2 regions of the Bacillus nitratireducens genome follow, and region 2 is predicted to be linked to the other one. Evidence: a T-box and tRNA genes for the amino acid it is inferred to sense, from the RefSeq annotation. Region 2 holds a T-box; the other holds one or more tRNA genes.
The links. The T-box of region 2 lies ahead of pheS (phenylalanine--tRNA ligase subunit alpha). A T-box ahead of a tRNA ligase gene usually reads a tRNA of that ligase, here a tRNA-Phe.
Positions count from the first base shown of each region.

Region 1: it encodes a tRNA-Phe, which carries the amino acid that the T-box ahead of pheS (phenylalanine--tRNA ligase subunit alpha) is inferred to sense. The anticodon was not compared.

Region 1 covers NZ_JAUMJO010000008.1:197,183-213,312, forward strand. The annotation lists gene Q3V31_RS25290 (NEAT domain-containing protein) at 1-987, opposite strand, end outside; gene yhbH (sporulation protein YhbH) at 1,116-2,291, opposite strand; gene Q3V31_RS25300 (PrkA family serine protein kinase) at 2,742-4,637, opposite strand; gene Q3V31_RS25305 (sensor domain-containing protein) at 5,040-7,109, opposite strand; gene trmL (tRNA (uridine(34)/cytosine(34)/5-carboxymethylaminomethyluridine(34)-2'-O)-methyltransferase TrmL) at 7,235-7,723, opposite strand; gene Q3V31_RS25315 (amidase domain-containing protein) at 7,782-8,669, opposite strand; gene queG (tRNA epoxyqueuosine(34) reductase QueG) at 8,714-9,856, opposite strand; tRNA gene Q3V31_RS25325 (tRNA-Gly) at 10,057-10,130, opposite strand; gene Q3V31_RS25330 (DsbA family protein) at 10,246-10,896, opposite strand; gene Q3V31_RS25335 (transglycosylase domain-containing protein) at 11,084-11,860, opposite strand; gene Q3V31_RS25340 (NUDIX hydrolase) at 12,301-12,762, opposite strand; gene Q3V31_RS25345 (YebC/PmpR family DNA-binding transcriptional regulator) at 12,911-13,630, opposite strand; gene Q3V31_RS25350 (DUF3884 family protein) at 13,979-14,299, shown strand; tRNA gene Q3V31_RS25355 (tRNA-Leu) at 14,540-14,621, opposite strand; tRNA gene Q3V31_RS25360 (tRNA-Cys) at 14,632-14,702, opposite strand; tRNA gene Q3V31_RS25365 (tRNA-Gly) at 14,717-14,791, opposite strand; tRNA gene Q3V31_RS25370 (tRNA-Gln) at 14,797-14,871, opposite strand; tRNA gene Q3V31_RS25375 (tRNA-His) at 14,935-15,010, opposite strand; tRNA gene Q3V31_RS25380 (tRNA-Trp) at 15,030-15,103, opposite strand; tRNA gene Q3V31_RS25385 (tRNA-Tyr) at 15,111-15,194, opposite strand; tRNA gene Q3V31_RS25390 (tRNA-Thr) at 15,205-15,280, opposite strand; tRNA gene Q3V31_RS25395 (tRNA-Phe) at 15,299-15,374, opposite strand; tRNA gene Q3V31_RS25400 (tRNA-Asp) at 15,384-15,459, opposite strand; tRNA gene Q3V31_RS25405 (tRNA-Met) at 15,463-15,539, opposite strand; tRNA gene Q3V31_RS25410 (tRNA-Val) at 15,564-15,639, opposite strand; tRNA gene Q3V31_RS25415 (tRNA-Glu) at 15,645-15,719, opposite strand; tRNA gene Q3V31_RS25420 (tRNA-Ser) at 15,737-15,828, opposite strand; tRNA gene Q3V31_RS25425 (tRNA-Asn) at 15,831-15,905, opposite strand; rRNA gene rrf (5S ribosomal RNA) at 15,914-16,029, opposite strand; partial or broken rRNA gene Q3V31_RS25435 (23S ribosomal RNA) at 16,130-16,130, opposite strand, start outside.
Region 2 covers NZ_JAUMJO010000003.1:293,941-310,070, reverse strand. The annotation lists gene Q3V31_RS13515 (hypothetical protein) at 1-445, opposite strand, end outside; gene pheT (phenylalanine--tRNA ligase subunit beta) at 789-3,209, opposite strand; gene pheS (phenylalanine--tRNA ligase subunit alpha) at 3,228-4,262, opposite strand; T-box leader at 4,306-4,534, opposite strand; gene Q3V31_RS13495 (TrmH family RNA methyltransferase) at 4,597-5,394, opposite strand; gene sspI (small acid-soluble spore protein SspI) at 5,477-5,686, shown strand; gene Q3V31_RS13485 (HD domain-containing protein) at 5,861-6,418, shown strand; gene Q3V31_RS13480 (CPBP family intramembrane glutamic endopeptidase) at 6,581-7,294, shown strand; gene Q3V31_RS13475 (hypothetical protein) at 7,528-7,875, shown strand; gene Q3V31_RS13470 (hypothetical protein) at 7,889-8,251, shown strand; gene Q3V31_RS13465 (DHA2 family efflux MFS transporter permease subunit) at 8,273-10,057, opposite strand; gene Q3V31_RS13460 (HlyD family secretion protein) at 10,070-10,723, opposite strand; gene Q3V31_RS13455 (TetR/AcrR family transcriptional regulator) at 11,019-11,636, shown strand; gene Q3V31_RS13450 (M42 family metallopeptidase) at 11,678-12,763, opposite strand; gene Q3V31_RS13445 (dUTP diphosphatase) at 12,833-13,324, opposite strand; gene rplT (50S ribosomal protein L20) at 13,826-14,182, opposite strand; gene rpmI (50S ribosomal protein L35) at 14,220-14,420, opposite strand; gene infC (translation initiation factor IF-3) at 14,442-14,945, opposite strand; ribosomal protein L20 leader region at 15,009-15,129, opposite strand; gene thrS (threonine--tRNA ligase) at 15,338-16,130, opposite strand, start outside.

The DNA of each region.
Region 1 (16,130 bases), on a different contig from region 2:
CAATGGTGTTATATCTTTTATATCATTACTATTTAAATCTAATATTTTAATCTTCTTCATTTGACTCAATGGGCTTACATCTGAAATTTTATTGTTTCTTAAACTTAAATTCTCAATATTCTCTAACTCAGCCAAAGGTTCAATATTTTGAAGTTCACTATAAGTTATATTTACTGATTTCAACTGTCTCAACTTCGAGATAAACTGCATATTGTCTAACTTAACTTCTTCCAACGTTAAGTTTTCTAAGTTCGTCATATATTCTAGACCGCTTACATCTTTTATCCCTTTACTTTTTGCCTCAACAACTATTAAAGATTTAACTTTTAATAAATCTTCCTTAGTTATTGGCGTATTTAGATTCTCTCTATTCAAGTTATATTTATTAATATGCATTTGTAATTGCTTATCTACTATTACATTTCCACTTTCATCTTGTTGATCCACTTTATCCTCTTTATTTTCCTTTTGTTCTTCTGGAACATTGTTTTCTAAATTCAATGTATTTACTTCAAATTGCACTTGATACTTATTATCATAGGCCATTGTCGGAATATAAATATGCATTTGCATATTATACCTCTTTCCTAATTCCCCTACTTCAAACTGAATCACTTTCGTTCCATTTTTCTTTTTATCTTCTGATATTACTTTTACATCATGAAACACACCAGGAGTATGAATATCTTCTGTTTTCAAGTATTTGAAGAAATCACTCTCACTTAACGTTGCCGTTACAATTTTCTTTCCATTCTCAATCGTTAACTTAGGATCCTTTATATAAACAGCTGCCATAGACTCTTCATTCGTTTTATCTTTATACGCTTTAATAACAGCATCATATGTACCATCTTCTAAAGCATACCCCGTTTTATTAGCCTCGATTGCTACCGCTGCTAAAGCAGGTGTTGAATACACAGCAAACGGTAGCGCTAAGGCTGCCGCCACTAGCATTGCATTGATATGTTTTCTTTTAGTTTTTTTCAACTTTACATCTCCTCCAAAATCTATAAATCCAAATATTATCATTTCTTGAATAAATGATAATGATTTTCATTATCATTGTCAACTAAAAAAATAAAAAGTTTACAAAAAAATAATCCCTTTAAAAGGGATTATGCCATCTTTTCACCTGATTCTTCTTTAAAGAAGCTCTTCATCGCATGGAATACATCTGCTTTTTGCTTTAAAATATAATATCTGAAATTCTCATCTTTAATATTTTTATAGGCTGACATCAGCGTACTGTGGCGGTTGTATTGATTCACTTCCCCATACCCAAACATATTACATTTTTTCATCAGCTCTTCAACAAGCTTTACACATCTAGCATTATCCGAAGTTAAATTATCACCGTCTGAAAAATGGAATGGATAAATATTATAGCGGTCTGGTGAATATTTATTATCGATTAGCTCAAGTGCTTTTTTGTATACGGAAGAACAGATCGTTCCGCCACTTTCTCCTTTTGAAAAGAACTCTTCTTCTGTAACTACTTTTGCCTCTGTATGATGGGCAATAAACTCAATATCTACCGTTTCATACTTTGTGCGCAAAAATCTTGTCATCCAAAAGAAGAAGCTACGTGCCATATACTTCTCCCATATTCCCATCGATCCACTCGTATCCATCATCGCTAATACAACGGCTTTCGAATCTGGCTTTAACACCTCATTCCAAGTACGGAACTTTAAATCTTCTTGGTGAATCGGGTGGAAGGATGCTTTGCCGCCCATTGCATTTCGTTTATATGCAGATATCATCGTTCGTTTCTTATCAATGTTTCCCCATAATCCTGTTTTTCTAATGTCATTAAATTCAATGTGCTCAATCCTGTTTTCATCCATTTCTTTCCTCTTTAAATTCGGCAGCTCTAATTCTTTGAAAAACGCTTGCTCTAATTCTAAAATTGAGACTTCCGCTTCATAATAATCTTCCCCAGCTGAATCTCCTGCCCCTTGCCCTTTTCCTGGTCCTTTTTGCTTTTGACCACCTGATCCATCCCTCGCAACGACATCACCAACTTTGCTGTCACCGTTTCCTTGCCCAACATGTTTATTTTTATCATAATTGTATCTAATCTTATATTCATCTAAAGAACGAATCGGTATTTTCACAACATCCTTGCCATTAGACATAACTATACTTTCTTCTGTTACAAGGTCTGGTAAATTATTTTTGATTGCCTCCTGCACTTTTTCTTGATGGCGTTGTTGGTCGTCATATCCTTTGCGATGGAGGGACCAGTTTTCCTGTGAAATCGTATAATTTGGTTGGTTTTCTTCGCCCATTCCTTTCCCTCCTTACTGTAATTGTCTTCCTCTATGAACAGCAATCTATAAATTTTGTTCTGTAATATGCCAAGCTAGAATATTTGAAAGGTAACTGCCCATTGAAAATCATCCCATAAACATATATAGCGTTTTTCATACAATACTCCGAGCATCCTAAACAAAATTTTGCCACTCACATAATAGAAAGAAACATTCAGCCGTTGATAAGAAAGAAACACAATGCATTGTTGCACACATTTTCGTATTGCAACATATTGTATTGTGTTGGCTTTTTTCGTATGAATGGTTGGTTACTCTATCATATGCATATTGTAAAAATAATTGACAATAAATTCATAAAATCGCATCTTAATTTATTATATTTGGACAAGCTATGACACTTTTTACAAGTATCAATAGATAACAAAACGCCGTCCCAAGAACAAGAGACAGCGTTTTGTTATCAAACTATCGATTTAACAAACTACCTACATAACGTAACAATTCATTCGCAGATGAAGAATTATATCCATGCTCATCAATTAAGCGTGCAACAACATCATTGATTTTCTTAAGCTGATTTTCATCTGGTGTTTTCGTTGATGTTGTAATTTTCACTATATCTTTTAAATCAGCAAATAGTTTTTTCTGAATCGCTTCACGAAGACGTTCATGTGAATTATAATCAAAGCGCTTTCCTTTACGGGCATAAGCAGAAATTCGAATTAAAATTTCTTCACGGAATGCTTTCTTAGCATTTTCTGAAATTCCAATTTGCTCTTCAATCGAACGCATAAGTTTTTCATCTGGGCTCATTTCTTCTCCCGTTAACGGATCACGTAATTTTGATTTATTACAATACGCTTCAACGTTATCTAAGTAGTTATCCATGAGTGTCTTAGCTGATTCTTCGTATGAATAAACAAACGCTTTTTGTACTTCTTTCTTAGCAATTTCATCGTATTCTTTTCTCGCTAATGAGATGAAATTCATATAACGCTCTCGATCTTCATTACTAATTGATGGATGTTGATCCAACCCGTCTTTTAGCGATCTAAGTACATCTAGTGCATTAATAGATGGTACCTCTTTTCGAATAATTGTAGAAGAAATTCGGTTAATAACATAACGAGGATCAATACCTTTCATACCTTCATCTTGATATTCACGTTGCAATTCTTCTACATCAATCGCATTATAACCTTCTACCGTTTCTCCATCATATAAACGCATCTTTTTAATTAAATCAATATCCGGACGCTTCGGATCTTTTAAACGAGTTAAAATAGTGAACATTGCTGCAACTCGAAGTGTATGCGGTGCAATGTGAACATTGGACACGTCACTTTCACGAATCATTTTTTCATAAATATGTTCTTCTTCACTAACTCGTAAGTTATAAGGAACTGGCATTACAATAATTCTTGAGTGCAATGCTTCATTTTTCTTATTTGCTATAAAGGAGCGATACTCTGTTTCATTCGTATGCGCTACAATTAATTCATCTGCTGAAATAAGCGCAAATCTACCTGCTTTGAAATTCCCCTCTTGTGTAAGTGATAATAAGTGCCATAAAAACTTCTCATCACACTTTAACATTTCCTGGAACTCCATCATACCTCGGTTCGCCTTATTTAATTCTCCATCAAATCGGTACGCACGAGGATCTGATTCTGAACCATATTCTGCAATCGTAGAAAAGTCTAGACTACCTGTTAAATCGGCAATATCTTGTGATTTTGGATCAGATGGACTAAATGTACCAATCCCTGTACGGCGATCTTCAGAGAAGAAAATACGCTCTACAACTACATCCTCAATTCTTGATCCATATTCTTGCTCTAAACGCATCACATTTAATGGTGATAAATTCCCTTCAATTCTTACTCCATACTCATCAAAGAAGTCATCACGTAAATGGTGCGGAATTAAATGCAATGGATCTTCATGCATTGGGCAACCTTTAATTGCGAAAATAGCCCCTCGATCTGTACGTGAATATGTTTCTAATCCTCGTTTCAACATCGTAACTAAAGTTGATTTACCACCACTAACAGGACCCATTAATAATAAAATACGTTTTCTAACATCTAATCGTTTTGCAGATGGATGAAAATATTCTTCTACAAGGCGTTCTAACGCATCCTCTAATCCAAACAGCTGATTACTAAAGAAATTATATTTTCTTCTACCATCAACTTCTTCAATTCCGGCATCTTTTATCATATTGTAAATGCGAGAGTGTGCTGTTTGAGCCACCCATGGTCTTTCTTTCACAAGCTCCAAATACTCCGCAAACGTACCTTCCCATTGTAAACGTTCTTCTGCTGCTCGATGCTGTTCAATCTTTTTTAGAATATCCATTATAGCTCCTCCCCCATCTCCTTGTTCAATCGGATTATTATAAAAGGTATGCTAGGATGTCCTTAAACATTCTTTAAATCAAAACGAAATATATAATAGCTCTATAAAATTCTCTCCAAAATTCAAAGAAAATTCTGTATAATAAGGGTATTAACGTTTTCACGCTACTATTCATTGTAAATAAATTCTTTTCTTCTAGGAACCTTACATACATTTCGATTCACAAATAAGATTCGTAAACCGAAAAAGTAAGGAGGAAATTAGTATGAAGTTATTATTAATTTTAGGTGTATCACTCACATTTCTTACAGCTATTTTCACATCTGGTTATAACGATACGCCAGGTACACATAAAAAGTGATGTGCTTTTTAGCACATCACTTTTTTTCTTGTTTTTATAAACTATTTAAAATAAATATTTTCCACATCGTATATCGATAAAGGACGATTATAAAAATAGCCTTGTACGATTTTCACATTCTTTTCCTTTAAAAATTGTATTTGTTCCGCTTTTTCTACTCCTTCTGCAATTACATTTAATCCTAGAGTATGTGCTAAATGAATAATTGCAGCCGTAATATTCGTATCTCTTTCATCTATATATATACCTTCCATAAAAGAACGATCAATTTTTAACGTATCAATCGGATATGTTTTTAAATAACTTAAAGATGAATATCCCGTTCCAAAGTCATCTAAATGAATTTTTAAATTTTGTTCTTTTAACTGCAATAGCACTCTTTTCGATACATCTTTATGTATAAGAGCCCCTTCTGTAACTTCTATTGCTAATAAATGAGGTGGGACATTGTACTTGTTTAAAGCGCGTGTAATCATCTCTATCAATGTAATAGAACGAAAATGTCTAGCTGAAATATTAACTGCAATTGGTACAACTTCATACCCTTTATTTAACCATTCACGTATTTGTTCACACACTTGATGTACTACCCATTCATCAAGTTTAATAATAAATCCTGTTCTTTCAGCAAGCGGGATAAATTGATTTGGCGAGACCAATCCTAGCTCCTTATTCTCCCACCTTATTAAGGCTTCCATACTGGCTATCTTTCCCGTTTCAATATTAATTTGAGGTTGATAATATAGGAAAAATTCATCTTTTTCTATAGCACGATGTAACTGATTTTCTATTATAAACCTTTGTTCACGTTCACAATCTAATCCACTACAATAAAAATGATAATACCCTTTTCCTTTTTCCTTGGCTTTTTCCAAAGCTGCGTCGACTCTTTGGAAAAGTATTTTTTCATCCATTCCATCTTCTGGGGCCATTACAATCCCAATTGATGCACTCAAATAAACATCCTCTTCTTCTAGTACAAAATGCCCACTAATTTTTTTTAGTATTGTTTGTGCAACTTCCTCTACGCATTCTCTCGTTATATTTTCTATTAACATAACAAATTGATCATCATGTTCTCTAAATAAATGCATATCTTCTATTTTTACGTCTCGTAAGCATTCAGTAACCTTTTTTAAGACTTGATCTCCTTCTTTATGACCAAATGTATCATTAATAAGGTGAAATTCATCCAAATCTATAAAAACCAATGCGAATTTTTTATTCTCAGCTAAAAATTCATTTAGTTTATTTGTACATGATATTCTATTCATTAACCCTGTTAACTGATCGAAGTAAGCCAAATATTCTGTTTTCATCTCATTTAATACTTGCCTTGTAACATCCCTCGTAACTATGTACACCCCGACGATTTCACTATTCACAATAATGGGGATTGTCCTAACGGAAATATAAAGTTCATATCCTTCTTTATGAATATATTTCTTTGCAACAATTTGTTGTGCTCTTCCTTGTAAAACCCCCTTAAATATAGTTTGAAAAGCCTGTTCATATTCCTTATTTATAAACTGAAAAACAAATTGATTACTTAGTTCTTCATATCGATATCCAAATATTTCATATGTTGCTGGATTTGCATATGTAATTCTCCCAATAGAATTTACAGATACAATGGAGTCATTATTATATTCTAGTAATGACTTAAATAACATTTGTTTTTCTTCTATTTCCACTTTTTCCTTAACCTGTGCTGTAATATCCCTAGTAATACAAATAATAAACTGACATATTCCATTTACATCACATACTGGATTAAGTAAAGATTCATAATGTATATTACCAGTTGGTAAACTAATTACATCACAAAATGTATTTGCTCTCGCTTCTCTCATTACTTTTGCATATTGCCTTTGTAATACCCTTGCCGTATCTTCTGGTAATACTTCTGCAAAAGTTTTTCCATAACATTCTGTTCCTAGCCTGGCATAATCCATTCCTATTTTATTCACATAAATATATTTAAAAGTTTCATCATCAATAACTTTCACAATAAAAACTAAATCTTGAATAGCATGTAGCAGTCCCTGTTTTACTAAATCCATATCTATCATACTTAAATAGGTATTTTGATTGTTATATTGTTCCTTCATATTTATCTCAACCTGTCTTATCTATTTTTATTCATATACCTCATTCTATATGAATATGTACCGTTTTTAAAATGTATGATTACATATTTTCTAAAATAAATAAAAAAGTCGCCAAATGGCGACTTTTAATAAACGATTTCTAAATCTAATCCTGGATAATTTTGTTGACGGAACGCTTCATAAATTAAAATTGCTGCTGTATTAGATAAATTTAATGAACGTACTTTATCCGTCATTGGAATACGTAAACAATGATCGAAGTTTTCTTCAATTACATTAGCTGGTAATCCATTTGTTTCTCTTCCAAACACGAAATAGTAATCCTTCTCACGTTTGCTATAATCAAATGCTGTATGAGCTTTCTCGCCATACTTTGTTAAATAGAAGAATTCACCATCTTTATTTTTCTCATAAAATTCTTCGATTGAATCATAATACGTAACTTTTACGTGCTGCCAATAATCTAATCCTGCACGCTTTAACATTTTGTCATCCGTTGAAAATCCAAGCGGTCTAATCAAATGTAATTCTGTTCCAGTTGCTGCACACGTACGTGCAATATTTCCTGTATTTGCTGGAATTTCTGGTTGATATAAAACAACATGTACTCCCACGCGATATTCACCTCTATTTTTTGTCTACTACGTATTATACCACTTGAACGAAAAATCTCTACCCATTAATAATATGAAAGAATTTATATTTCATTTGCGGTGTATATTTACTAGAGTCTTCATAATTCCAATAACGCCGACGGCTATTCGCTGAATGTGCATTTACAAGCGGCATACCATCTGCGTCCTTTGCTACTACAATTGTCGTATGATTCCACCTACCATCATCCTCAAAATCATACGCAATTACATCGCCAAGAATTAGGTCTTCTGGCTTTTCTACCGCTTCTGCCCGAAGCCCTGTTGTAGCACCTGACAAATACCAATAAAAAGAGTGTGCTACAGCCCAGCTCCAACTCCATTGGTTTCCCCTTTGCCACCACCCTTTACGAATATTAGGATGTCCGTTCATTGGCACTTCTCCAGTGTGCAGACATTGTGAAATGAAATTTGTACAATTATCAGGGAAATTACGGTATACAGGATTGCGATCATCCCACCAACGCTCTGCATATTTCACTGCCTCTAAACGATTATATTGATATGAACCGTATTTTTCTTTCGTGACTTCTCGTTCTAACTTTTCACCTATCCCTATTTCTTCTGACACCTCAAGAGCATAATCATCTATTACACGATTATTTTTCAGACAAACTCGTCGTTTTAATTGTTCCTCTTCGATATAAAATAATTCTTTATGCTTAATTAAATATTTAAAGTGTACTTGATAATCAATTTCTTGATGCTCACTACTATTTAATTGTCTCATGAAAGAAATATCGGCAGTTGCTTTCACTATATCTGCACTACGTTTTTGAAACAATTGTTTCTTTCTCTGTACCATTCGTAATAAATCTTCAGCAATACCATCCACGTCAGTTCGTTTCTCTGTGATATATGCTAAAAACTGTTGTACTTGCTTTTCAATATTCGCTTTTACAACCATTTCGTCTCCCTCCCATATTACAATATGAAAAAGGGAGATATTATCTACTCTTTTTTCTGTGCTAACAATTCAAGTCCACGATTCATTTCATGAAGAACCTCTTCATCTTTCTCACGTTCCATCGCTTTTTCAATTGCTTCGCCTATTCCATCTCCGCCAATTTTCCCAAGTGCCCATGCTGCTGTTCCGCGAAGTACTGGTCTTGGGTCATCTTTCATAACACCGATTAAATCAGGAATTGCTGCTGTTTCTTTAAAATGCGCAAGTGCTAAAATAGCATTTCGTTGCAATGGTTTTTTACCTCTCCATGAACCAGACATAATTCCATACTTCTCTTTAAAATCACGATTACTAATTGTTAAAAGTGGTGTTAATAACGGTTTAACTAACTCAGGATCAGGCTCCATCTCAGGATGGTTGTGGAAATCCATTCCTTTATTTTTTGGACAAACAGTCTGACATGTATCACATCCATATATACGGTTTCCTATTTTATCGCGATATTCTTCAGGCAGAAACCCTTTTGTCTGTGTTAAAAATGCGATACATTTCTTCGAGTCTAACTGTCCACCCTGTACTAAAGCACCTGTAGGACAAATATCAATACACTTCGTACAACTTCCACATTGATCTTCTATTGGCTGATCCGGAGGGAATGGGACGTTCGTAATCATTTCTCCTAAGTATACATACGAACCAAATTCCGGCGTAATAATAGCGCAGTTCTTACCACTCCATCCAATACCGGCACGTTCTGATACAGCTCGATCACTTAGTTCACCTGTATCGACCATTGATTTCACTTCTATATCCGGAAGTTTCTCGATTAAATATGCCTCTAACTTTTGCAAACGATCTCGTAAAACGAGATGATAATCTTGTCCCCACGAAGCACGACAAAAAATCCCGCGGCGTTCTCCACGCTTACTTAATGGTGCATTTTTTAATTTTGAAGGGTACGCTAAAGCAATCGCAATGATTGATTTTGCACCAGGTAGTAAAAGCTGTGGATTCGTTCTCTTCTCTATATCAGGCTCTTCGAATCCAGACTGATAATTTAATTGTTGCTGCTGGATTAATCGTTGCTTTAATTCCTCAAATGGTGATGCACTAGCAAACCCTATTTTATCTATACCAATCGTTTTACTATACGCAATTACTTCTTGCTTTAATTGTTCAAAATCCATTCTTTATCGCCTCCTCCGATGAATCTATCCCTTATGTAACGACTATATTGGTTAGTAATTCACTTTTGGAATACTATTCTTTACTTCTATTTTCGCATACAATTACGCTTTTCAAACATTAAAAAACGCAATGCCTCGTTTATCTTAGAAACGAAACACTGCGTTGATCACAATTTATTAGAAAAACATTAAATAAAATTTGGAGCGGGTGAAGAGAATCGAACTCTCGACCAGAGCTTGGAAGGCTCTTGTTTTACCACTAAACTACACCCGCAAATATGAAATAAATATAAGATATTAAAATAACTTATGTAAAGTAGTATAGCATGTAAAAAAATACGAAGCAAGAATTTTATCGAAAAAAGTCGAAAAAGTGATGAGATAACTCATCACTTTTTCAATTCTTTATCAATTGCCTTCTTCATACTATCGAAATCAGGATTTGCAAGATTTCCATTTATATATACTGAAGGAGCACCTTGAACTTTTAATTTTTGAGCACGATCTGAATCTTTACGTACTTTGTCTTTCATTTCTTTACTGTGTAAATCTTTTTTAAACTGTTCTACATTAATTTTCGGAAGCTTTTCTTTCACAATATTAAGAAGTAATTCTTCTGTAATCCATTCTTCCGTATCTTTCTTTTGATTTTGATAAATCTCATCATAGAAAATCCAGAATGAATCTTGATCTTGTTTATAAATCGCTTCACCAGCAGCTGCACCTAAATCAGAGTCTTTTCCGATAAATGGGAAGTTAATAAAATATAACTGCACTTTACCTTTATCAATATATTCTTCTTTTAATCGTGGTAATACTGTTACATCCCAAGTACGACAAGCAGGACATTTGAAGTCTCCAAATTCAACTACCTTAACTGGAGCATCATCTTTCCCTAAAGATTGTTGCGTAGAATAAGCAAACATCTCATTCCCTTTATCTTTTTTGTCATTTATGATGCTATACGCAATTGTTCCGATTACAATCAATACTGCGATAGAAAAAACTACACCAAGAACCATGAGTTTATTTGATTTCATATACATTCCTCTTTAAATTCATATTCTGTATACAGCATTGTACACAATACACATAATATCAACACTTATATCGGTCACGCAATGAACACGCTCACATAAATTACAAAAATACAACATTTGTGACAATATTGTGTCGTCTTTTGTCACAAATTATTCAAAAAAAGAAGCTCCTATATAGGAACTTCTTTTAACTTACTGCTTTTTCACGGGCATTTTTTAACATGGATTGCTCTGTTTTTATATCATGACGAATTACTAGTTTCTCGCTAACTGCTTGCACATATTCATCATGATTTATATAGCCTTCTTTCTCCATTAACCTTAAAACTACATTCCGTCTCTCAACTGCTTTATCATAATTTTGTGCAGGTGAGTAATAAGCCGGTGCTTTTACTACAGCAGCCATCATTGCACTTTCAGCCAGTGTTAATTGATTCACTTTTTTACCGAAGTAAAGGTTTGCTGCTTTTTCAATCCCCCATGCGCCTTCTCCGTAGTAAATATTACTTACATACAATTTTAATATCTCATCCTTTGTGAATGTACGTTCAATCTTTTTCGTATAAAAAATTTCTTTCCACTTACGGGAAAATGTACGTTCATTAGATAGGAAAGCATTTTTAGATAACTGCTGTGTAATCGTGCTTCCTCCTTGCACAACACCACCAGCTTTTATATTCTCAATAGACGCCCTGATAATCGCTATATAGTCTAAACCGTTATGATGATAAAATCTTTTATCTTCCGTCGCAATAAATGCGTGTGTTAATGATTCTGGCACCTCTAAATTAGCAGGTACATGTAATTTACTAATATCACTTCGCTCAATCATTACATTTCCAACGAATAATAATGCAAAACTTAACAATAATAATAATATAATGGCTTTATAAAGAAATTTATTTAATGGATTTAATGCAACTTTTTGATGATAGTTCACTCTAGATAATACTCGTTCTTTCATCTCGAACACCTCTTTTCCACACAGCATATATAACTCTTAACTTAAGAATACCTTGTTGTAAAAGAATATCCCATCGATTTCTCTTACACGTACCTTACAACATTGTAAGGTGTAAAAATGTATTGTATCACAGTCCTTTTTTATCTACTATTCATATGAAATGTTGAATATACATTATTTTAAAACATTCATAACCAATAGCAGCGTAGAAATTAAGAGCAGTATACTTCCTTAATTCCACTTTATTCTTTTATTATATCATCTATAAATTTCTATTTTTGAACATCTAGTAATCTAATTATATATGATATATCATCATTATACAGAACAAACGTTCTAAAAATCAATACTAGCTTTATTATCATTTTGACCTTTTTCTGAAGTAATATACATAAGAAAAGGGTAGCTATTTGAGTGTATCTCAAATAGCTACCCTTTTCTTACAACCTGCCTATAAGGTTATATGGCTGTACTTCCCACGTTTCATATGGAATGAAATGCGTTGCTCTCATCGCATCAACAGTTCTTGATTTCATATGAGGACGCGTTATATACTCATCGATGTTCTTTTCATTTAAAGCAATAAACTTAGCCTCTTGTATTTCTTCAGGTTGAATTTTTATATCACCACTCACATATGCCACTTTAAACACAACAGCTAAAATATGCATAGAAGCATTATAATAAACACCTGTAATTCCGATAGGCTTTACCGTTAATCCTGTTTCCTCCTTTATTTCCCTACAAACAGCTTGATCGAGTGCTTCTCCTTCTTCTACCTGTCCCCCAGGCATTTCCCACGTATCCGCTCGCCAATGCACTCTTGTTAAAAGCACCTCATTCTTTTCATTTGTTAAATAGCCTGCTACGGCAACGATATGCTTTGGTGTTTTATGCTCCATAGAAATACCTCCTAGAAATACAATCATTTAAAATACTATCTATAATCATATTCCATAACTACAACAAAACACCTTTAATAATTCATCATCGTAATTAACTTCACAAAAAAAAGACCCTATTCGTTAAACGAAAGGATCTTCTGTCTTATTATTCTCCTAAGTCTACGTTGTGGTAAACTTGCTGTACATCTTCTAAATCTTCTAATGCATCAACCATTTTTTCAAATTGTGCTTGAGCATCTTCAGGAAGTTCTACATCATTTTGTGCAAGCATTGTTAATTCTGCAACTGTAAATTCTTCAACACCAGCATCTTTAAGTGCAGATTGTACGGAATGGAATTGATCAGGTTCAGCATAAACGATAACAGACTCTTCTTCTTCTAGAATGTCACGTGCATCTACATCTGCTTCCATTAAAATTTCAAGAACTTCATCTGATGTTTTACCTTCAAGACCAATAACAGCTGTCGCGTCAAACATATAAGCTACAGAACCGTTTACGCCCATGTTACCACTGTTTTTGCTAAATGCAGCTCGTACATCTGCTGCAGTACGGTTTACGTTATTTGTAAGTGTATCTACAATTACCATAGATCCGTTTGGTCCGAATCCTTCATAACGAAGCTCATCATAATTTTCTTCTGAACCGCCTTTTGCCTTTTCAACTGCACGATCAATAATTGTTCTTGGTACGTTGTATGTTTTCGCACGTTCTAATACAACTCTAAGCGCTTGGTTTGATTCTGGATCTGGCTCGCCTTGTTTTGCTGCCACATAAATTTCACGTCCAAACTTCGCGTATATACGGCTTGTATTTGCATCTTTTGATGCTTTTTTTTCTTTAATATTATTCCATTTACGACCCATACTTTCCACTCTCTTTCCCATTTTAAATCTACATAAAAATATTAATATGAAATATAATGTGTATTCAACACATTTTTAAAAGAAATATAAAAAGTTCATTTTTGATTCATATTACAGACATAATATAAATTACTATCATTTTGTTCTTTCGACAAGTTATATTATACATGAATTCCTACGTTTATTACGAATTTTAGAATCAGGTAACATAATTTAACAAAAAAGACTCTAACATTTCTGTTAGAGTCTTTTTACATCACCGATTCCCATAATATTCCTATAATCACTTTCTATTGCTGTATAATTAAAATAGGAAAAAATTTGAAGGAAAGATGGGGGAAAGTAATTATGAAACATTCAAATGAGAAAAAAGCACATAGTCTTAAAGGGATAGGAGAAAAGCTAAACCCAACTATCTATCAAGTGAGATTCATGAAATTAGATGAACCAATTCGATTTGAGTTGTTTCCTGAATTAAAGGAATTAGGGGACTGGTTGAGTACTTCAACGCCAATGTGGGCGTGCCACTCAACTATGTACAAGTACAACAGAGAAGAGTTTGAAAAGAGGTTTTTAGAAATTACAAACTTAACCGTTGATAATGTACTAATATCTACTGGTGGTGTCGGATTTAACTTCATGTCACCTGGGTGGAGAAATTCTCTCTAGAGTGCTGGAAAAAATTATTGTATATGTAATATTCTACTGAAATTCTATAAAAGGATAAAACCGAACGTTCAGTTTTATCCTTTTAGTACTTCATAGTTTCTTCCAACTGTATCTAAAGTTCGTCGCTTACCCACCGCACACTACCTCCTACGCACTATTAGTGCTTATTTTGTCGTGTAATGAAAACACAAAAAGACTCTATACAATTAGTATAGAGTCTTGATGTTACGCCGTTCTTGATACCGATGGTCGGGGTCGAACCGACACTCCCGAAGGAACACGATTTTGAGTCGTGCGCGTCTGCCAATTCCGCCACATCGGCACAATAAGAAAGGCGGCAACCGGATTTGAACCGGTGGTAAAGGTTTTGCAGACCTCTGCCTTACCACTTGGCTATGCCGCCATATGAAGTTAAAATGGAGCGGAAGACGGGATTCGAACCCGCGACCCCAACCTTGGCAAGGTTGTATTCTACCACTGAACTACTTCCGCAAAAATGGCTGGGCTAGCTGGATTCGAACCAGCGCATGACGGAGTCAAAGTCCGTTGCCTTACCGCTTGGCTATAGCCCATCGATTTCTTACTTAATTATATGTAAGTATCAATTAGATTATTTGTAATTTTTAAAATAAAAATGGGGCGACTGATGGGAATCGAACCCACGAATGCCGGAGCCACAATCCGGTGCGTTAACCACTTCGCCACAACCGCCATGTTGTGTATATATATTTGGCAGGGGCAGTAGGAATCGAACCCACACTGGAGGTTTTGGAGACCTCAGTTCTACCTTTAAACTATGCCCCTATGTAAATGGTGGAGGGGGGCAGATTCGAACTGCCGAACCCGAAGGAGCGGATTTACAGTCCGCCGCGTTTAGCCACTTCGCTACCCCTCCGAAACTTACATGGTGCCGGCTAGAGGACTTGAACCCCCAACCTACTGATTACAAGTCAGTTGCTCTACCAATTGAGCTAAGCCGGCATATTTTATTAAAATAAATGGTGGCTCGGGACGGAATCGAACCGCCGACACGAGGATTTTCAGTCCTCTGCTCTACCGACTGAGCTACCGAGCCTTATTAAAATGGCGGTCCCGACCGGGGTCGAACCGGCGATCTCCTGCGTGACAGGCAGGCATGTTAACCACTACACCACGGGACCATTTGGTTGCGGGGACAGGATTTGAACCTGCGACCTTCGGGTTATGAGCCCGACGAGCTACCGTACTGCTCCACCCCGCGACAATATTATTCATATAATTTATATGGTGGAGGATGACGGGATCGAACCGCCGACCCCCTGCTTGTAAGGCAGGTGCTCTCCCAGCTGAGCTAATCCTCCAAAAGTGGTGACCCGTACGGGATTCGAACCCGTGTTACCGCCGTGAAAGGGCGGTGTCTTAACCACTTGACCAACGGGCCAAATATCATAAATCCTATGGCGGAGAGCAAGGGATTCGAACCCTTGATACGCTTGTGACGTATACACGATTTCCAATCGTGCTCCTTCGGCCAACTCGGACAGCTCTCCAATGGCTCCGCAGGTAGGAATCGAACCTACGACCGATCGGTTAACAGCCGATAGCTCTACCGCTGAGCTACTGCGGAATAATATTGCCTGGCAACGTCCTACTCTCACAGGGACAAGGTCCCAACTACCATCGGCGCTAGAGAGCTTAACTTCCGTGTTCGGTATGGGAACGGGTGTGACCTCTCTGCCATCATTACCAGACATTATTCTTTTGAGACAATCATTATTATAACTTATTCACTTCAAAAGTCAACAAGTTTTTTATGTTCTCTCAAAACTAGATAACATTGCTACATATTATA
Region 2 (16,130 bases):
CAGCTATTTGATTTTTAACTTTCTTCACTAAATCATCAGCATAAGTAAATTGATTTTCCGCAATTACTTGTTGTGCCCTTTCTTTTGCCAGAGCAAAATTTGCTTGATACGTTAAAGGAAGAGAAGACGTATCCAATTTATTCAATTGATCTAGGCTATCTTGGTTTTTTCTTAAACGATTACCAACAACGTCTAAAAGATCTGCATCATAAAAATCAGGGCCTTCTTGAGAACCTCTAAAAGCGATTACAATTTGTTTTGTTTCTTCATTTTTATAAACAGTAGCATCAAAACTATTTTTCTCATCGTGTAAAATTGCACCCTTAATATTTACAGGTCTCCAAACTTCTACATGGTTTCCAATCTTTACACGTTCATTAGAAGCATCACGATAACTACTATCTGCTAAATGAGCAAGAGTTTTATCTGTAACAGAACTAGTCATGACTTTCATCCCCTTATACATTATATCTATTAATTATATAACTTATTTCAGGAGGGAAAATAGTGACTAAAACAAAAAAGAGAAATATTATAATTTTAACTATTTTAATTCTACTAATAACATGTACCGCATATATAATCCATAATAGAAATACAACACATGATGCGTGAAGGTTTTATCGATATCGAAGGTCATACTAAAAATGATAAAAATAAAAAATTTCATGTCACAATAAATAAAACTCGAAACTATTCAGTCATGGCTTAGAGATTAGATGACCCAAAATAAAAAACACATAGTAATTAACTATGTGTTTTTTATTTTTAAATCCGGCATTTTTTAATTACTTACGTAACTCCGCACCAAATTTCTCTTCTACCGTTGTTAATACACGGTTATGTGCTTCTGTTACTTCTTCGTCTGTTAACGTACGTTCTGCATCGAAGTAGGTCATAGAGAATGCAAGTGATTTCTTGCCTTCTTCCATTTTTTCACCTTCGTATAAGTCAAATAGTGTTACGTCTTTCAGAAGTTCTCCGCCAGCTTCAGCAATGACTTGCTTCATTTCACCAGCTTTTGTTTCTGTTGTTACGACAACAGCCATGTCACGTGTCATAGATGGGAAACGTGGAATTGCTGAGTAGTAAGTTTCCTCTGCGTCTGCACCGAATACTTTTACAAGAGATAGTTCGAATACGAATGTATTTTTCACATCTATTTGTTTTTCGGTTTCTGGGTGCAATTGACCGATGAATCCGATTACTTCGCCATCTAATACGATGTCAGCTGTACGACCTGGGTGCATACCTTCACGTTTTGCTGGTGCATATGTGATTTGGTTGGCAACGCCTAGTACGTCGAATAATCCTTCTAGCACACCTTTCACAACGAAGAAGTCTACAACTTTCTTCTCACCTTGCCATGCATGGTGAAGAGCCAGACCTGTCATAACACCTGCAAGATGTTGTTCTTCTTTCGGAAGTTCTCCTGCTTCTGTTGGTAAGAAGACAGAACCTACTTCGTATAAAGCAACGCTATCGTTTTTACGTGCAACATTGTATGAAACTGCTTCTAACAATTGTGGCACTAAGCTTAAACGAAGTTGGCTACGCTCTTCGCTCATTGGAAGTGCAAGATTTACAGGAGCTTTTTCGTTTGGCTCAACCATATATTGTTTCGCTTTGTCAGCGCTTGTTAATGAATACGTGATTGCTTCATATAAACCAGCGCCTTCTAAGAAGCGGCGTACTTTACGACGTTTCGTTTGTGCCGATGTTAATTTACCACGTGTCATCGTTCCAGAAGGTAATGTAACTGGAATGTGGTCATAACCGTATAGACGACCCACTTCTTCTACTAAGTCTTCTGAAATTGTAATGTCAGGTCGACGTGCTGGTACATTTACATGGAATGTTCCTTCAACTTCTGTGAATGGGAATTTTAAGTTTGTGAACATTGTACCCATTTCACTTGCAGAAATATCTGTACCTAATACACGGTTTACTTTTTCAGCAGTAACAGATACTGTACGCTCTTGTACTTGTAAGTTATCAGCTTCTACTACACCTTCAAGTGCTTCACCGCCAGCGTATTTTGCCATTAAAGCAGCTGCATGTTGAATCGCTTCAAATGTGCGTGTTGGGTCGATCCCTTTTTCGAAACGTGCACTTGATTCACTACGAAGACCTAAATCTTTTGATGTACGGCGCACAGTTTGTCCTGCAAAGTATGCAGACTCGATTAGAACGTTTACTGTGTCATTTGTAACTTCAGAATCAGCTCCGCCCATTACACCAGCAACAGCTAAAGCTTTTGTGCCGTTTGTAATTACAAGGTGGTGGCTTTGTAATGTACGTTCTTGATCATCTAACGTTTCAATTTTTTCGCCTTCTTTTGCAAGACGAACAACGATTTCTTTTGAACCTAATTTATCGTAATCAAATGCATGTAACGGTTGACCGTATTCCATTAAAATGTAGTTTGTAATATCAACTACATTGCTAATTGGACGAATGCCAGCTGCCATAAGACGAGTTTGCATCCAGATTGGTGATGGACCAATCTTTACGTTTTTAACCATTTTTGCAATATATAATGGGTTTTCTTCTTTCGCTTCTACACTTACAGAAATGTAATCAGAAGTTTTTTCTGCTGTTTCTTGTAAGTCGATAGCTGGAAGTTTTACTTCACGGCCGTAAATAGCAGCTACTTCATATGCAACACCTAACATGTTTAAGCAATCTGCACGGTTTGGTGTTAAACCAAGCTCAAGTACTTCATCGTGTAAGTTTAAAATTTCAAGTGCATCTGCACCAACTTCAGCGTCACTTGGGAAGATGAAGATACCATCTGCATATTCTTTTGAAACTAACTTTCCATCAATACCAAGCTCTTGAAGCGCACAAACCATACCGTGAGAAGCTTCACCGCGTAGTTTTGCTTTTTTAATCTTGAAGTTACCAGGAAGTACAGCGCCAACTTTTGCAACTGGTACTTTTAAACCTTTTGCAATATTAGCAGCACCACAAATAATTTGTACTGGCTCTTCTTCACCGATATCAATTAAGCATTTGCTTAATTTATCAGCTTCTGGGTGTTTTTCACATTCTAATACGTGACCAACTACAACACCTTTTACACCTTTATTTAATACTTCAACACCCTCTACTTCAATACCACTTTTCGTGATTTTGTCTGCTAGTTCTTGTGCTGTTACATCTTTAATATCTACATACTCTTGTAACCAACGATATGATACGAACATATTTATCCTCTCCTTCCCTTACGCTCGTTTGAATTGTTGTAAGAAACGTACATCATTTGTATAGAAATGACGAATGTCATCTACGCCGTATTTCAACATTGCGATACGCTCTGCGCCCATACCGAATGCGAAACCTTGATATTCTTTTGAATCATAACCAGCCATTTCAAGTACGTTCGGATGAACCATACCTGCGCCTAAAATTTCGATCCAGCCAGTTCCTTTACAAGTGCCGCAACCTTTGCCGTGACACATCATACAAGAAATATCCATCTCTACAGATGGCTCTGTGAATGGGAAGAAACTTGGACGAAGACGGATTTCACGGTCTTCACCGAACATTTTTTTCACGAATACTTGCAGTGTACCTTTTAAATCACTCATACGAATGTTTTTATCAATTACAAGACCTTCAATTTGCATGAACTGGTGTGAATGCGTCGCATCATCGTCATCGCGGCGATACACTTTACCAGGACAAATAATTTTAATCGGGCCTTTTTCTTTATTATTTTCCATCGTACGTGCTTGCACAGAAGATGTATGTGTACGTAGTAACGTTTCTTCTGTAATGTAGAATGTATCTTGCATATCACGCGCTGGATGATCTTTCGGTAAGTTTAATGCTTCGAAGTTGTAGTAGTCTTTTTCTACTTCTGTTCCTTCAGCTACTTCATAACCCATACCGATAAATACATCTTCAATTTGTTCAACAACAGCTGTTAACGGATGGTGACAACCTGTCTCAACAGGACGACCTGGTAGTGTAACATCAATTGTTTCAGTAGCCAATTTCGCTTCAATCACTGCTTTTTCTAAGTTACCAATTTTGTCGTCTAGACGCGTTTGAATCGCTTCACGTACTTCATTTACTAATGCTCCCATACGTGGACGCTCTTCTGCTGATAATTTTCCCATGCCGCGTAATACTTCTGTAATTGGGCCTTTCTTCCCTAAATACGCTACGCGTACATCGTTTAAGCCTTTTAGCTCTTTCGCTTCTTCAATAAGCTCTAACGCTTTTTGCTTTAGCTCTTTTAAACGTGCTTCCATTTGGAACCCTCCTAATTTTAAAAATAAAAAAACCCCGCTCCCAAAAAGGGACGAGGTAAATTCGCGGTACCACCCTAAATTGACAGAACAAGTCTGCCCACTCATTAGTTATAACGATCAATTCTGACCGGAACGCCTTTACATATAAATGGTCCTGGCGTCAACTCCAGAGGTGAATTCACTTCCGTCTACCATAAGAATGCTTTCAGTCTATGGCACTCTCTCCCTATATGGCGATTTTGTAAGCTACTCTTCTCTATCAACGTTTTTCGTTATTTAACTTTTATTGTATGTTCATTACAAACATATACTTCAACTTATTATAAGAAGTTTTTTATTTGTTCGCAACCGGGCTTTGTAAATAATACGTTAAAATCCCTGCTGCAACTGCAACATTTAATGATTCTGCCCCGCCATAAATTGGAATATACAAGTTTTGATCCGTTTTCGCAAGAATTTCTTGGCGTACGCCGCTTCCTTCATTTCCTACAATTAATGCAAAACTTCCGGCCGGTGTTACTTCACCATACGGAACTCCATTTTCAAGAGCTGTTCCATATACAGGGACGTTATTTTCTTTTAACTTGTCTACCCATTCTTCTAAGTTCCCTTTTACAATTGGTAAGCGGAAAATAGAACCTTGTGTAGAGCGGAGTACTTTACTATTATAAACATCAACGCATCCTTCTCCAAGCACAACGGCATGAATACCAGCTGCATCAGCTGTACGAATGATCGTTCCTAAATTACCTGGGTCTTGAAGGCCGTCTAATAAAAGAAACTTCCCATCAGTAAGAGCTACTTCTTTCTCATGCTTTTCACAAACAGCAAATACACCTTGCGTTGTTTCTGTTTCACGAAGTATTTTTACAATTGCTTCAGGCACAATATACATTTCCACATCATTAACTGTCCAATCTTTCGGAAGATCTGTCTGATCAGAAACGATAAGTTCTGTTACAACTCCCGCCTTTAAAGCTTCCTCTACTAAATGGAATCCTTCTACAAAAAATAAACCTTTTTTATCGCGCTCTTTTTTCGTCTGCAGCTTTTTCCACTGCTTCACACGCGGATTTTGTACTGAATCAATGTTTTTCATAATATGTATTTCCCTCTCTTCTTGTCTTATCATTATAGCCTATTTTTCATACATATTTACATAAAAAAGAACAAAAACTAACGTCAGTTTCAATTCTGAAGAAGAGGTGAAAATCATGAGTTTTAATTTACGCGGCGCTGTATTAGCGAATGTAACTGGGAATTCACAAGACCAATTACAAGAAACGATTGTCGATGCAATTCAAAGCGGTGAAGAAAAAATGCTTCCAGGTCTTGGCGTTTTATTCGAAGTCATTTGGAAAAATGCTGATGAAAATGAAAAACACGAAATGTTAGAAACACTGGAGCAAGGATTAAAAAAATAAGCAATTTGAAAATCACCTTAGCATAAGCCGAGGTGATTTTTTTACGAAAATTTTTTTCTTCTCCTAAACATTTCTACTTTACTAACGCTGATTGATGGAGTACAATGTTCAAAATACATTTAAACCGATCGATTTTCTTCATATACACCATTAGATAAAAGGAGTGAATGTTTTATGCACCGTATTACGCTTGAACAAGTTTTTAAACATCACATTACACAAAAATATGTAAACCGTTCTGGAATGGTCCACGCGATTGCTGTCGCTTACCATGCGTTTCACCTAGCTAAAAAGCATCACGCCTCAGTCGATGCTGCGACAAAGGCTGGTTTCCTTCATGATATCGGACACCACACATGGTACAGCGAGGGAGAATGGGACTATGACTTGTATAAAAAGAATGATATACATGCAATTAAAGGAGCAGAAAGAGCTCATAAATTGCTTATTAGATTAGGAGAACATCCGAAACTAGCAAAAGAAATTTCTGTTGCAATTCTTCTGCACACCGATTCTTTCCTACTAGAACAAACGCTTGAAAGAACACCTCTACAAAACGTTATTAAGTGGGCGGATGAAGCCGATGAGGAACCGGGTGGCGCACATCATTATAGAACGATTTCTTATGAAAAAGCATTGAAAGCTATCCAACAATTAGACCGATTGGTAGAGCGTGAATTGCAAATAGAGCAATCGAAATCGAATAGCAAGGCAAAACATAGTTATCAATGAGAAAGAGGCATCACTACAGAGTGATACCTCTTTTATTATTTCCCCCTAAAAAACAAACGGAATATTTCAAATTCGAATCTTGTATGTAATATTTAAACGTAACATTCCAAATTCAAATCAACTATAATTTTATATATAAATATAAAGAGGTGATTTGAACATATGCAACCCGCTACACAAATTCCACACGAACAGAAAAACTCTATGTCATGGTTACAATTTCTTGGAGTTTTATTCATTCTCTTTCCGTGTCTCTCATTAATAAATATACTCTTTACATTTTTACCTATTGAGTTATATGGATATATTAACCCAGATACAAATAAACCTTTGCTTGAATCTATAAAAAATGTAAGTTATGAATTAGTTGCCCTACTTTTACTAATCGTATATATCATGAAATATAAACCACTGAAAGAACTAGTATTACCTACATTCGATTTTCGAGTTTTAAAATCTTTTCAGATGTACATCTATGTTCTCATTTATTATGTACTCACCCTGTTTGTAGATATGTTTGTACTAGATAAATTATTCCCTTCATCCGTACAAGAACAGTCTGATGCATTACAACTTTCAACACTAGAGCACTATCCACTTCTCTTACTTCTAGCTGGTGGGATTTTTGCACCTATTTTTGAAGAGCTTGTATGCAGAGGTATTCTTCTTCGTTTTTTCGAAGAGAAGTTTACCTTTTGGCCAGCTGTAATTCTCTCAAGTTTAATTTTCGGTATTGCTCATACGTACTCTGTGGGAGTTATGATTAGCGCATTTATGACGGGAATATTTGCTTGTTTATTGTACAAACAAACTAAATCTATTATTCCCGCTATACTATTACATATTTTGACTAATATAATCGCCTTTTCAACGTAAAAAAGAGGTATCATCCCGATACCTCTTTTACTCTTTTATAACAACTTCAAACGCTTCTCCCGTCACACTATCCCCTAGCTTTTCTAAGAGCCAATAACATATCATCCATACATTCCTATCAAATTATTCATATTTATTTACAATATCCAAAATAAACCTCATGTAGTAAAATATTACTTAATTAACATAAAGGCGTTTACCTATGTTAATTAAGTAATATTTGGATGCTTTTTATGCCACTTCTCATGTTGTGCGGAATTGCTGGTGGTATTTTTTTAGTGGTAACCGGAATTATTCATCGTAAATTCCTTGCTATTTTAATGGGGATTATTTGCTGCTCATTCGTTATAATGCCTTTTATTTGTTTGAACAAAGGTATAAACGGAGAGGATGTTCTTCATATTCCAGCGGTTCTATATTGGATGCTTTTCTCTCTAGCTGGTTTATTAGCAGGGATTAATGGGGCACGTTCAAAAATTAAAAGTATACGTAATATGGGATTCATTATTTTCTCGTTAGGACTGTTCGCAGCTATTTGTTATCAGCTCATGTCTATGCCTGATTCATATTTCATTCATTAAGGAGTTATTACACATGGAAGTTACCGGATTGTTAGTTTGGATTATCTTAGGCCCTATTTTGATGCTATGTGAAGTCATCGTGGGCATTTTTTTAATTGCTGCCGGAATTAAATACCGAAAATTACTTACCTTTATAGCGGGATTGATTAGCATATCGCTTATCGTTGTTCCTATCATTTGTATAGGCTATGGAATAGATTTAGAGCGGATGCTCCCAATTTCAGGAACTTTATATTGGAGCTTCTTCCCTTTAGCCGGACTATTAGCTATTATAAGCGGGAGACAATTCACACATATTCGTTCTATGGGGATAATTTTGTTTATAACGGGATTATGCTCTTTGACTGCTTATCATCTTTTATATTTAACTACATAAAAACATAAAAAAGCAGGGAAATTAATTCCCTGCTTTTCTATTTGGTTTATTGCCTGATGGTAAGAAGAACGATAACACCCAAGCAATACCGGCTAATATTGTTGCAATTAAGAAGGCATCGTTAATGCCATTAATCGCAGATAGCTTAGAAATTTGTCCGAATAATAGTTGCGTGCTCATCGCATCTCCTGCTTGAGCTGATCCGGCTAATGCCGCTAAGCTTTGGCCCATACCGTGTACTTTATCAACTAAAATCGGGTTTGACGTTGTTAACATATTGCCATAATCCGCTACGTGAGCAGTAGTTTGTTGCGTCATAAGCGTAATTAATATCGCCGTTCCAATTGAACCAGCTACTTGTCTTGACGTATTTTGCGTTGCTGTACCGTGAGAAATTAATTTCATCGGTAACGCGTTCATACCAGCTGTCATAATTGGCATCATAATGAATGACATACCAATTGAACGTATAATATAATCCGTCATAATAACGCTATACGGTGTATCCATTGATAACGTTGTAAATTTATATGTCGCAAATGTTGTAATGGCTAATCCGACAATTGCTAACGGACGAATACCATACTTATCAAATAGTTTACCTGCAACTGGTCCCATAATCCCCATAATTAATGATCCCGGAAGGAGTAGTAGACCAGATTCCATTGGCGTAAAGCCGCGAATATTTTGCAAATATACTGGAAGTAATAACATACCTCCGAATAATGCCATCGTTACGATTGCGTTAATTACTAATGTGAAAGTGAACGTTGGATATTTAAACACTTGTAAATCAAGCATTTTATTGTCCGTTGTTAACTCTCTCCAAATAAATACTGCTAAACCAATGACACCGATGATAAGTGTTATAACAACTTCTGCACTAGTCCAGCCATTATTTCCAGCTTCACTAAATCCGTACAATAAGCTTCCTAGTCCAATACTTGAACTAATAACACCAAATACATCTAACTTTGTTTTAGACACCGGCTGTGCTAGTGTGAAGAATTTTAAAGATAAGAACGTAATAATTAAACCAATCACAAACATACCGTAGAACATTAAGTTCCAGCTATAATTTTCAATCACCCAACCTGTAATAGTTGGTCCGATAGCTGGCGCTAAAATCATTGCTACCCCTAGTAATCCCATCGCTGCTCCGCGCTTATGAGGCGGGAATAATGTCATGAAGATATTCATACCAACCGGCATTAAAATACCTGCACCAACCGCTTGAATAATGCGGCCCGTCATCATCATTGTAAAGTTACCTGATGTAGCACAAATGATAGATCCTACCGTGAAAAATAACATTGCCGCTACGAATAATTTACGATACGTAAATCGCGAAACTAAAAAGGCACTAATCGGTACTAAAATTCCGTTTACAAGCATGAAACCTGTAATTAACCATTGGGCCGTTGAAGTTGATACGTTAAATTCGTTCATTAATGGAGGCAACGCAACATTAATGATTGTTTGGTTTAAAATAGAAACGAACATACCAAGAATTAATACAGCTACAACTGCCTTTACATTCACATTCTCTACCGGCAATTGTCTCTTCAGCATTTCTTTTTCTTGCTTTACTTGCTCTTGCTTCCCTGTTTCTAATTCCACTACGTTAGAAGCTTCTATTTCTTGTTTTTGTTCAAGTTCTGTTTCTGCTTTAGTTACCTCTATTTTACTTACGGCTGGGACTTGTTCTTCTCCCATATTCGTTTTTTTCTTTCGTAAAAGACGATTTACAAGGAAGAAGACGATTATACAAAATAGTGCATATCCTACAATTGCAATTGAGGACATCTCATCTCCCCCTTACTTATGAATACGAACTGACACATTCATTCCAGGAACAATATTTACTGATTTACTATGATCTAAAGAAATTTTAACTGGTACAACTTGCTTTACTTTCGTATAGTTCGCTGTTGCGTTACTTGATGGTAACATCGAGAATGTATTCGCTGTTGTTAATCCAACTTGTTCTACTTTTCCTGTTAACGTTGTATCTGGGTATGCATCTACATATACATCTACTGTTTGACCTTTTTGAACATCATCAATAGTTGTCTCTTCAATGTTTGCTGTTACCCATAAATTACTCATATCAAATGCGTATGCAATTGGGCTACCTGCTCCAACGAACGCGTTTGTTGTTGCGTTTGATTGTACAACCGTAGCATTTTGCGGAATTGTTACGTCTACTGTTTGTTCGCCATTTGCTCCTGCTACAGTGACAGCACCTAATTTATCGTTTTCATTGTAGTTTTTTCCTACTTCAGCTTTCCAGTCTGTTAACTTACCTGCTACTGGTGATGCAATCGGAATTACCTTTCCGTCAATTTTTGCATTGTCTGTTTTTAAATAATTTTCTGCTTGATTGTAGTAGTAATAACCGCCGATACCGCCGCCAACTAATACAATTAATGTGATAATGTTGATAATTACCATTCTTCGAAACTGATTCATTGCATTCCTCTCCTTATATCGCATATAATTTTTTTCTAAACTATTTACATCCTTATTGTTTATATTGCTTAATTGTTAATTATATTAACTTTTAAACAAAAAAATCACACCCTTTGCAGTACAAACCTTATTTCGTCTGTCTGCGAGCGGTGCTGATTTCTGAAGGACTATCGTTTATAATTATAAATAATTATGCCGAATCTACAACCAACAATTTAAACCTATATGTTGTTTAAACAACATTACACTATATATGTGTTGTTTAAGTTAAAAAAATTAAACGAGGTGAAGTAAAATGTCTATTAAAAATACAAATGATCCACGTGTAAAACGAACGAGACAACTCATACAGGATGCTTTTGTCGCTTTAGTAGGCGAAAAGGGCTTTGAAAATGTAACTGTGCAACATATCGCGGAACGCGCTCCTGTAAATCGCGCTACATTTTATAGCCATTACCATGATAAATATGATTTATTAGACAAAAGCATAGAAGAAATGCTAGAAAAATTAGCTGAAGTAATTAAACCACAAAATCGAAATAAAGAAGATTTTCAGCTCACTTTTGATTCACCGCATCCAACTTTTTTAGCTTTGTTTGAGCATATCGCAGAAAATACTAATTTCTATAACGTTATGCTCGGCGATAAGGCAGCTGGAAACTATTCTTATAAAATGATGAAAACAATCCAAACACATTTAACATTAAGCTTATCTATTTCCCAGCCAGATGATGAAGACCTTATGGTCCCTCGTGATATTCTTATTAGTTATGTTACAGGCGCTCATATCGGAATGATTATGTCATGGTTAAAAAGAGGCATGATTTATACCCCACATTTCATGGCAATGCAATTAACTCGCTTAATTATTTTAGGAGCCCATACTGCAGCAGGATTAGAAAGACCGTTTTAAAAATGAAAAAAGCGAAGGAGGTTATCCTTCGCTTTTTTCTATTAATTAAATGTAATGTTATGTACAGCCTCTTTATCAAGACGTTTAATAACTTCTACAATTAACTTTACTGCATTTTCATAGTCATCACGGTGTAACATTGCCGCATGAGAATGAATGTAGCGTGTCGCAATCGTAATTGCCATAGACGGAATACCGTTTACAGAAATGTGAATTGCTCCTGCATCTGTTCCCCCGCCGGCTACAGAATCATACTGATATGGAATTTGTAATTCATCAGCAACATCAACTACAAAGTCACGTAAACCTGTATGACCAATAACAGAAGCATCATATAAAATGATCTGCGGTCCATCGCCCATTTTACTTTGCGCTTCTTTTGACGTTACACCCGGTGTATCTCCAGCGATACCAACATCTACTGCGAACGCGATATCTGGTTTGATATAATTCGCAGATGTTTTCGCACCACGAAGACCAACTTCTTCTTGTACAGTCCCAACGCCGTATACAACGTTTGGATGTTTTTCATCTTTTAATTGTTTTAATACGTCAATTGCAATTGCACAACCAATTCGGTTATCCCATGCTTTTGCAAGTAACATCTTTTCATTCTTCATTACTTGGAATTCAAAGTAAGGTACAACCTGATCTCCTGGTCTTACGCCCCACTCCATTGCCTCTTCTTGGCTAGAAGCACCAATATCGATGAACATGTCTTTAATGTCAACTGGCTTTTTACGAGCTTCTGGAGGTAAAATATGCGGTGGTTTCGAACCAATCACACCTGTTATATCTCCTTTACGCGTTACAATTGTTACGCGCTGTGCCAGCATAACTTGCGACCACCAGCCACCAACCGTTTGGAAACGAAGGAAGCCTTTGTCATCAATTTGCGTAAGCATAAAGCCAACTTCATCTAAATGACCTGCAACCATAATTTTCGGGCCGTTTTCTTCCCCAACTTTTTTCGCAACTAAACTTCCTAAATTATCAGTAGAAAGTTCATCTGCAAACGGCTCAATATATTTCTTCATTACTTCACGTGGTTCGCGCTCATTACCCGCAATACCTCGTGCGTCTGTTAATTCTTTTAGCATTGTCAATGTCGCGTCTAATTTTGTCATTGCCAACACCCTCCTTTTTCTTCAGTCACTTTATTATACAAAAGGAAATTGAAATATTCAAAAATTAACTTAGTATCCTTGTGTTTGACGCTGATGATTTACTTCATTTTTGTCTAAATACGCCTTTTCAATCTCTTCTTGTTCAAATTCAAGCGCTTGTCCAAGGCGAAGATAACTTGTAAATAGTTCAATATAGTTCGTAATAGAAGGTTGATCTGTAAATCGAATCACTTTTGCATATGTGTCTAAGAAAATTTCTACTTGTGTTTTATTCGTTTGCGCACATTTATAGAATAAGAAGTTTTTATCAATTCCTAAATCGATTCCGATTGACAAGATAAAATGCAAACCATCTACGTACTCTTCTAATATTACTTCACGCTCTGATGCTGGTTTATTGCTCCAATATTTAAAACAACGTGTTTCATTTGCAAGTTCTCCAATTTCTACAAGAAGAGCTAACATTTTTTCTTTTAACAATTTTTTCGGTTGTAAGTCATGTTCTTTCACAATACGGTCATCTAATTCTTTTTGTAGTTTAAATAGTTGTAGTAAGTCCATTCTATTGTCCTCCTCCAACATCGCATTTTACGCAACAATGTTGTTTCATCTCAAAGTTCATTATTATTTTTCAGTTCTTATTAACAAGTCAGCTACCTAACTCTTTATAAAATAGCTTGTCCTTAATTTGCAAATACGTTTCAATCATCGCTATTCGATTGTTCACCTCATTGGTGATGGCTAATATTTAGCCGAGGATAACACCACACTGGTTAAAGTTTTACTTTATCTGATGAAAGTTCCATATCATCTTTCCATTATAGCAGTGTCGTTTCTGCTAGGAAAGATACTCTTCTTTCCAAAGGAGCATAAATAAAAAAAAGCCAGGAGGATTCTCCCGACATTATACACATATTCTTCTATATCACTATAGTTTTCGCATTGATTTTGTCATATCGATAACGATAATAAGTAAATGATTTTGCAAATCATTTACTATTTGCCATGAATGTAAATAAAAAAACCTTAGAAGAAAAATCTTCTAAGGTTTCAACTAATTAATTAGTTAATGTTGTTTTTTGCAACTGTTGCTAATTCAGCGAAAGCTTTTTCGTCATGAACAGCTAAGTCAGCAAGCATCTTGCGGTTAACTTCGATGCCAGCATTTTTAAGACCGTGCATTAAGCGGCTGTAAGAAAGACCATTCATACGAGCTGCTGCGTTGATACGTGTAATCCATAATTTACGGAAGTCACGTTTCTTTTGACGGCGGTCACGGAATGCATACATTAGAGATTTCATAACCTGTTGGTTAGCAACCTTGAATAATGTATTTTTAGAACCGTAATAACCTTTTGCTAATTTTATTACTTTTTTACGACGTTGACGAGTAACTGTACCACCTTTTACTCTTGGCATAATATTACCTCCTAATTGTTCTATATATCAGCCGAACTTATTTTAAGTTGTCAAGCATTTGACGAATGCGTTTGAAGTCACCAGCGCTTACTACACCAGCTTTACGTAGTTTACGTTTAGCTTTTGTAGATTTGTTAGCGAATAAATGGCTTGTGTAAGCGTGAGAACGTTTCAGTTTACCTGATCCAGTCTTTTTGAAACGCTTTGCAGCGCCGCGATGAGTTTTTTGTTTAGGCATAGGTATTTCCTCCTCTATCTATTACTTATCGTTTTTCGGTGCTAAAACTAAGAACATACTACGTCCTTCCATTTTAGGCTTAGATTCGATTGTACTAACTTCAGCACAAGCTTCTGAGAAGCGATCTAAAACACGTTGACCGATTTCTTTATGAGTAATGGCACGTCCTTTAAAGCGAATTGACGCTTTAACCTTGTCGCCTTTCTCTAAAAACTTGATAGCATTACGAAGTTTTGTGTTAAAGTCGTGTTCATCAATTGTTGGACTTAAACGAACTTCTTTCATGCTGATTACTTTTTGATTTTTGCGCTGTTCTTTTTCTTTCTTCTGTTGCTCAAAGCGGAATTTACCGTAGTCCATAATGCGGCATACTGGCGGTTTCGCATTTGGAGCAACTAATACTAAATCAAGATTAAGATTTGCAGCTAAGTCTAAAGCGTCATTACGAGACTTGATTCCAAGTTGATCGCCATTTGCACCAACTAAACGTACTTCACGTGCACGAATTTGCTCGTTAATCATCATATCCTTGCTAATAGTAAGCCACCTCCAAGGTTTTCTCAGAATACGTTTTGTAATTGTAGAACCCGAACAAAAAAAGCGCGGGCATACGGCACCCACACTTGTAAGATCTTAAGTAAGAAATACATTTACCTGCTAACTGCGAATGCGTCCATCAGGTGAGAAGCGGGTGCTTCTACTTGTTCCAAAACCATATTCTATTATCCTTGATGAGTTTATCATAGGACATGACGTCTGTCAAGAAGACGCGATGTGTTTTACTAACAACAAGAAATATTGTAACAAACAACTAACATACTTGCAATACTTTTTTATGATAAGTATTGTTTGGTTATTTTTTCTAAATTTAATTATTTATAATACATAAGAAAGCCGCGGTATACCGCGGCTCTTTCTTATCGTTTTCCTTCTACTTTAATCATGTCAACAAAAGCATCTAATGCAATTGTTTCTGATTTTTGTTCACCATATTTACGTACGTTTACGCCGTTTTCAGCCACTTCATTGTCACCTACTACAAGCATGTACGGGATTTTTTGCATTTGTGCTTCACGGATTTTGTAACCAATTTTCTCTTCACGAGTGTCTAATTCAACACGGATACCAGCACGTCGTAATTCATCTTGTACTTTCTTCGCATAGTCTAAATGCACTTGCGGAGAAACAGGAATTACTTGCGCCTGAACTGGAGCTAACCAAGTTGGGAATGCACCTTTGTATTCTTCAATTAAGAAGGCAACGAAACGTTCCATAGTTGATACAACACCACGGTGAATTACAACTGGACGATGTTGTTTACCATCTTCACCAACGTAAGATAGTTCAAAGCGTTCTGGAAGTAAGAAGTCTAATTGTACAGTTGAAAGTGTTTCGTCTTTTCCAAGAGCAGTACGAACTTGAACATCAAGTTTTGGACCGTAGAATGCCGCTTCACCTTCAGCTTCGTAGTAATCAAGACCCATTTCATCCATAGCTTCTTTTAACATACCTTGTGCTTTTTCCCACATCTCATCATCAGCATAGTACTTTTTAGTATCAGCTGGGTCACGATAAGATAGACGGAATGAATAGTTCTCTAAACCGAAATCTTTGTATACTTCTAGAGTTAAGTTTACAACACGCTTTAACTCTTCTTTAATTTGATCTGGACGAACGAAAATGTGCGCATCATTTAAAGTCATTCCGCGT